2 regions of the Bordetella genomosp. 9 genome follow, and region 2 is predicted to be linked to the other one. Evidence: predicted binding sites of a transcription regulator. Region 2 holds the regulator's gene; the other holds the start of a gene.
The links. Region 2 encodes LexA, which represses DNA repair genes until DNA is damaged. Its sites were predicted from a motif close to ACTGTATNNNNATACAGT; they were not measured.
Positions count from the first base shown of each region.

Region 1: CAL13_RS07015 (PA0069 family radical SAM protein) is a predicted target of LexA. The motif match lies at 2,052-2,069, and genes of this name have one in related genera.

Region 1 covers NZ_CP021109.1:1,518,059-1,521,475, forward strand. The annotation lists gene cysD (sulfate adenylyltransferase subunit CysD) at 1-570, shown strand, start outside; gene CAL13_RS07010 (sulfate adenylyltransferase subunit 1) at 587-1,885, shown strand; gene CAL13_RS07015 (PA0069 family radical SAM protein) at 2,076-3,380, shown strand; gene CAL13_RS07020 (hypothetical protein) at 3,400-3,417, shown strand, end outside.
Region 2 covers NZ_CP021109.1:1,913,431-1,916,847, reverse strand. The annotation lists gene CAL13_RS08980 (amino acid aminotransferase) at 1-912, shown strand, start outside; gene lexA (transcriptional repressor LexA) at 1,056-1,706, shown strand; gene lon (endopeptidase La) at 1,840-3,417, opposite strand, start outside.

The DNA of each region.
Region 1 (3,417 bases), 400 kb from region 2:
GCGCAGGCGGTGACGCTTCTGGAAGCCATCGCGGAGTTCGGTTTCGATGCGTGCATCGGCGGCGCCCGGCGCGATGAAGAAAAGGCGCGCGCGAAGGAGCGCATCTTTTCCTTCCGCGACGAGTTCGGGCAATGGGATCCCAAGAGCCAGCGCCCGGAAGTCTGGAGCCTGTACAACACCCGCGTTCACCGCGGCGAGAACATGCGCGTATTTCCCATTTCCAACTGGACCGAGCTGGACGTGTGGCAATACATCGAGCGCGAGAATCTGGCGTTGCCGTCGATCTACTATGCGCACCGGCGCGAGGTCGTGCGCCGTCGCGGCCTGCTGGTGCCCGTCACGCCCCTGACGCCGCCGCAGCCGGGCGAACAGGTTGAGACCTTGTCCGTGCGCTTCCGCACGGTGGGCGATATTTCGTGCACGTGCCCGGTCGCATCCGAAGCCGCGGACAACGCGGCCATCATCGCCGAAACGGCCCTGAGCGACGTCACTGAGCGCGGCGCGACCCGCATGGACGACCAGACCTCGGAAGCATCGATGGAACGGCGCAAGAAAGAAGGTTATTTCTGAGCGCCAGGGAGCAAGCATGAACGCAGTCAGCGAATCTTTCCTTCCGGCGGGCGAGACCGCCGTCATCCGGCTCATCACGGCCGGCTCCGTGGACGACGGCAAGTCGACCCTGATCGGCAGGCTGCTCTACGACAGCAAAAGCGTGTTCGCCGACCAGCTCGATGCGATCGGCCGCGCGAAGTACAAGCGGGTGGCGGGCGACGGCATCGACTTCGCACTGCTGACGGACGGCCTGGAAGCCGAGCGGGAGCAGGGCATCACCATCGACGTTGCCTACCGCTACTTCGCCACCCCGCGGCGCAAGTTCATCATCGCCGACGCGCCGGGCCATGAGCAGTACACGCGCAACATGGTGACTGGTGCCTCGACGGCCGATGTCGCGGTCATCCTGATCGACGCAACGCGCGCGGCCGACGGGCGCCTGTTGCCGCAGACCAAGCGCCATAGCACCATCGCGCGTCTGCTTGGGATCCGCCACATCGTCGTCGCCATCAACAAGATGGACCTGGTGGACTGGGACCGGGCGGTGTTCGAGCGCATCCGCGGCGCGTACGCCGACCTGGCGCGCCGTATCGGCATCGAGCGCTTCCACGCTTTGCCGATGTCGGCGCTGAACGGGGACAACGTGGTCTCGTCTTCGCCTCGATCGCCGTGGTACGACGGCGGGCCGCTGCTCGCACTGCTGGAGTCGCTGGATCCCGTGCAGCGCGATGATGGCGCGCCGCTGCGTTTTCCGGTGCAGTGGGTCGTGCGCCATGATGGCAGCAGTGCGAAGGATTTCAGGGGGTATGCCGGCCGTATTGCAAGCGGGACGTTGCGTCCTGGCGACGAGATCGTGGTGCAACCTTCCGGCGTTGCCGCGCGTGTTGCCGAAATCCGCGCCCACGAGCGCGTGCTGTCGCATGCCGAGGCGGGGGACTCCGTCGTCGTCGTGCTCGACCGGGACGTCGATGTGTCGCGCGGGGACGTGCTGTCGCACGCGGCGGCTCCGGCCAGCGTCGGCAAGAATTTCGAGGCGGAGATCTGCTGGCTCGATACGCAGCCGCTGAACCCGGCGCGCAAGTATCTGCTCAAGCACGGTACCCGCCTGACCACGGCCGTGGTGCGCGAGGTGGCGACACGCCGCGATATTCACGAACTGCGGGAAGTGGAGGGCGATGTCGGCACGCTGTCGATGAACGATATCGGCAAGGTACGCATCGCCACGCGTGATCCGCTTGCCATGGACCCTTATGACGAGGTTGCCGCAACCGGTGCGTTCATCCTGATTGACGCTGCCACGCATCAGACCGCCGCGGCCGGGATGCTGCGCTGAGGGCTGCCCGGGGGGCGCTCTTTTACCACGGTGGCGGGCCGCAGAGCCTTGCTTCATGCGGGTTTTGCGGCAAAGCCACACTCGCGGATTTCGCAGGCGGCGGCGCGGGGACTTGGAGTAAAGTGGGGCGTCGCCAGAAAAACGGCGGCGGGTGCTTGCCAGGAATACTGTATGGATGTACAGTACCCTCATGGCACGTACCGATCATTCCGTTTTTGCCGGTTCTGGGTCCCCGGCTGCCGCCCCCGCCGCCTTGCGCGGTCGGGGTGCGGTTACTAATGTTCGGCACCGCTTCCAGTCCGAAGAACGCATCGCGGATCCGTCCGCGAATCCGTCCGCGGACGCAGGCTTGGATGAAGACGCCGCAGCCCGGATCGAACCGATCGCATCATCCGGCTCGCCCGCGGCGCTCCCACTGCGTACCACCGTTTCGGTCGAACAGGCCCGCAAGCTGCTGTCCCGCAATGATTCGCCGGACGTGCCTTTCGATCGCGCCATCAATACGTATCGGGGGTGCGAGCATGGCTGCGTCTATTGCTATGCCCGCCCGACGCATGCCTACTTGGGATATTCGCCGGGCCTGGATTTCGAAACCCGGCTCATCGCCAAGGCAAACGCCGTGGACGCGCTGCGCGCGGAATTGGCCAAACCGGGTTACCGGGTCGAGCCCATCAATATTGGTTCCGCCACCGACGTCTACCAGCCGATCGAGCGCGATTGGCGGCTGACGCGCGGGGTCATTTCGCTTTTGCTCGAAACCGGGCACCCCCTGACCATCGTCACGAAAAACGCCCTCATCGAGCGTGACCTGGACCTGCTGCAGGCCCTGGCCCGGCGCAAGCTGGTGGCGGTCTATATCAGCATCACGTCCCTGGACGATGCTCTTTCGCGCACGCTGGAACCGCGGGCGTCGGCGCCGTGGCGCCGCCTGCAGACAGTGCGCAGGCTGGCAGAAGCCGGCGTGCCGGTGGGCGTGCTTGCCGCGCCCATGATTCCTTTCATCAACGACGAATACCTGGAACGCATCGTTGAAGCCGCGGGGCAGGCGGGCGCCTATTACGCCAGTTACACGGTGGTGCGGCTGCCTTGGGAAGTCAAGCCGGTGTTCGAGGAATGGCTGCAGGCGCATTTTCCCGATCGTGCCGAACGCGTGCTTCACCGTATCGAAGACATGCGCGAAGGCAAGCGCAACGATCCCAAGTTCGGCTCGCGCATGCGCGGTACGGGTATCTGGGCCGAACTCCTGCGCCAGCGATTTGCCATCGCGGTGCGCAAGGCGGGCCTGAACCAGCACCGCCTGCAGCTCGATACCCGCCAGTTCGTCCCGCCCGCGGCGGTGTCCCAACCCTTTCCCGGCCAGCCATCTCCCGGCATGCCATCTCCCGGCATGCCTCGGAGCGCGGGCGTCACCGGCGGCGGCCCCCGATCCCTTCCCGAATCTGCCCGTGCGACGTTGCATCCCATGCGGCAGCTGGGTCTCTTCGACCAGATGTAGTCTCCCAAGGAGCACGTTCATGAACTTTGCCGCAGAT
Region 2 (3,417 bases):
TTGACCACCCAGGCCCTGGGCGGCACCGGCGCGCTGAAGATCGGCGCGGACTTCCTGCACCAGTTGCTGCCTGACGCCAAGGCCTACATCAGCGATCCGAGCTGGGAGAACCATCGCGCCCTGTTCGAACGCGCCGGTTTCCAGGTCGAAACGTATCCGTACTACGATGCCGCCACGCACGGACTGAACTTCGAAGGCATGCTGGCCGGGCTGAAGTCCATGCCGGCCGGCAGCGTCGTGGTCCTGCATGCCTGCTGCCACAACCCCACGGGCGTGGATCCCACGATGGAACAATGGCAGCAGATCGCCAACGTCGTGAAGGAACGCGATCTCGTGCCCTTCCTCGACATCGCCTACCAGGGCTTCGGTGCGGGCCTGCACGAGGATGCCGCCGTGGTGCGCTTGTTCGCGGGAATGGATATGACGGTGTTCGTCAGCTCCTCCTTCTCCAAGTCCTTTTCGCTGTACGGCGAACGCGTCGGCGCGCTGACCGTCGTGGCCGGCAGCAAGGACGAGGCCACGCGTGTGCTCAGCCAGCTCAAGCGGGTCATCCGCACCAACTACTCCAACCCGCCCACGCACGGGGGCACTATTGTTTCGACCGTGCTCAACAGCCCGGAACTGTTCGCATTGTGGGAGCAGGAGTTGGCGGGCATGCGGGACCGCATCCGCCTGATGCGTCAGCAGCTGGTCGCAAAAATCAAGGAGAACGGCGCCCAGCAGGACTTCAGCTTCGTGCTCGACCAGCGCGGCATGTTCTCCTATTCGGGATTGACCTCCGCCCAGGTCGACCGCTTGCGCGAAGAACATGGCGTGTACGCCATTGGCACCGGCCGCATTTGCGTCGCGGCGCTGAACAGCCAGAACATCGACACAGTGGCGAAAAGCATTGCCGCAGTGCTGCGGGGCTGAGAACCCTTCGCGGCAGCCTGGGGTAAAGAAAGCGGGGCCTGCGCCCCGCTTTTTTGTTGCTCGATTCCGCTGGCCCTTGCGTTTTCAAGCTGCGTCCCCCAAAATGGCGACCTGTATATCCATACAGGGCACAGCAATCCGCCATGGCCAGCAAACTTACCGAACGCCAGCAGCAGATCCTCGATCTCATTCGTCAGGCCGTCGCCAGCACGGGCTTCCCGCCCACGCGCGCCGAAATCGCCCAGGCGCTTGGTTTCCGGTCACCCAACGCGGCCGAAGATCACCTCAAGGCGCTGGCGCGCAAGGGCGCCATCGAGCTCACTGCAGGGGCGTCGCGCGGCATCCGATTGAAAGAGGCGCGACCTGAAGGCCAGCAGCCGTTGCTGCCCATCCCCTCCCTTGCCCAACTTGTACTGCCGTTGGTCGGCCGTGTGGCAGCCGGCAGCCCGATCCTGGCCGCCGAGCACGTGGAACGCGACGTGGGCGTCGATCCTTCTCTCTTCGCGCAGCGGCCGGATTACCTGTTGAAGGTGCGCGGCATGAGCATGCGCGACGTCGGCATTCTTGATGGCGATCTCCTCGCCGTCAAAAAAGCCAGCGAAGCCCGAGACGGCCAGATCGTTGTCGCGCGGATCGATGAAGACGTCACCGTCAAGCGTCTGCAACGGCAAGACGGCCGCATCCGGCTCCTGCCGGAAAATCCGGACTTCGAACCCATCGTCGTCCAGCCAGGGCAGGAGTTTGCACTGGAAGGCATTGCAGTGGGCCTTATCCGAACGCAGGCGCTGCACTGAGGCCCGGCGAACGAAGAATTTCCAGCACAGAAAAAGAGCCCGGGAGCTTTCGCCTCCGGGCTCTTGTTTTTGCCGGCTAGGCGGCCGGCCAGCGGTGGGACCGTCATGAAACCGTCCCGCCGCGTCCTTGGCTTCAGTGCTTGATAACCGGGTCGGCGGATGCCGAAGCGGGCGCCGGGGTCACCATGGGCTTATCCTTCGCCTCTTCTTCCGTAAGCGGCTCAGGCATACGCTCCAACGCCCTTTCCAGAACCTTATCGATCCAGCGCACCGGAACGACTTCCAACTGATTCTTCACGTTGTCGGGAATCTCAGCCAGGTCCTTGACGTTTTCCTCGGGAATCAGCACGGTTTTGATCCCGCCGCGGTGCGCGGCAAGCAGCTTTTCCTTCAGGCCGCCGATTGCCAGCACTTCGCCGCGCAGCGTGATCTCGCCGGTCATCGCCACATCGGCGCGCACCGGAATACCCGACAATGCGGAAACCATGGCTGTCGTGATCGCGATACCGGCGGACGGACCGTCCTTGGGCGTCGCGCCTTCCGGAACGTGCACGTGCATGTCGCGCTTTTCGAACACGCTGTCGGCGAACCCCAGGCGGCGCGCTCGCGAACGCACCACTGTGCGGGCCGCTTCGACGGATTCCTTCATCACGTCGCCCAGGGAACCGGTACGCTGAATCGCACCCTTGCCCGGCATGTCGGCGACTTCGATGGTAAGCAGATCACCGCCTACCTCCGTCCAGGCCAAGCCGGTGACTTGTCCGACCTGGTTTTCCTTTTCGGCCATACCGAAGTTGTAGCGGCGCACGCCCAGGTAATCGCTCAGGTTTTCCGACGTAACGGCAATCGTCGTCGTGTCGGCCGCGCCCTTCGCTGCATCGCCTTCCGCCTTCGCATCGCGCTCGGTCAGCAGCTGCTTGACCACCTTGCGGCAGATCTTGCCGACCTCGCGTTCGAGCGCCCGCACGCCAGCCTCGCGCGTGTAGTAGCGCACGATGTCGCGCAGGGCCGATTCGTCGATCGTCAGTTCGTTCTCCTTCAGCCCGTTGTTCTTCAGGAGCTTCGGGATCAGGTGATCGCTGGCGATGTGAACCTTCTCGTCTTCGGTGTAGCCCGACAGCCGGATCACTTCCATCCGGTCCAGCAGGGCCGGCGGAATGTTCAGCGTGTTGCTGGTGGCAACGAACATGACGTCGGACAGGTCGAAATCGACCTCAACGTAGTGATCCTGGAAGGTATGGTTCTGCTCCGGATCCAACACCTCCAGCAACGCCGAAGACGGATCGCCACGGAAGTCCATGCCGAGCTTGTCGATCTCGTCGAGCAGGAACAGCGGATTGCGCACGCCCACCTTGCTCATGTTCTGCAGGATCTTGCCGGGCATCGAACCGATATACGTACGGCGATGTCCGCGGATTTCCGCTTCGTCGCGCACGCCGCCGAGCGCCATGCGGACGAACTTGCGGTTCGTCGCCTTGGCGATCGATTGCCCGAGCGACGTCTTGCCGACGCCCGGAGGGCCGACCAGGCAGAGGATCGGGGCCTTTACCTTGTCCACGCGCTGCTGCACGGCAAGGTATTCCAGGATCCGTTCCTTGACCTTTTCCAGCCCGTAGTGGTCGTCGTCCAGCACCGACTCGGCGTTGGCGATGGAGTTGTTGACCTTGCTCTTCTTGCGCCACGGCAGATTGATCAGGGTGTCGATGTAGTT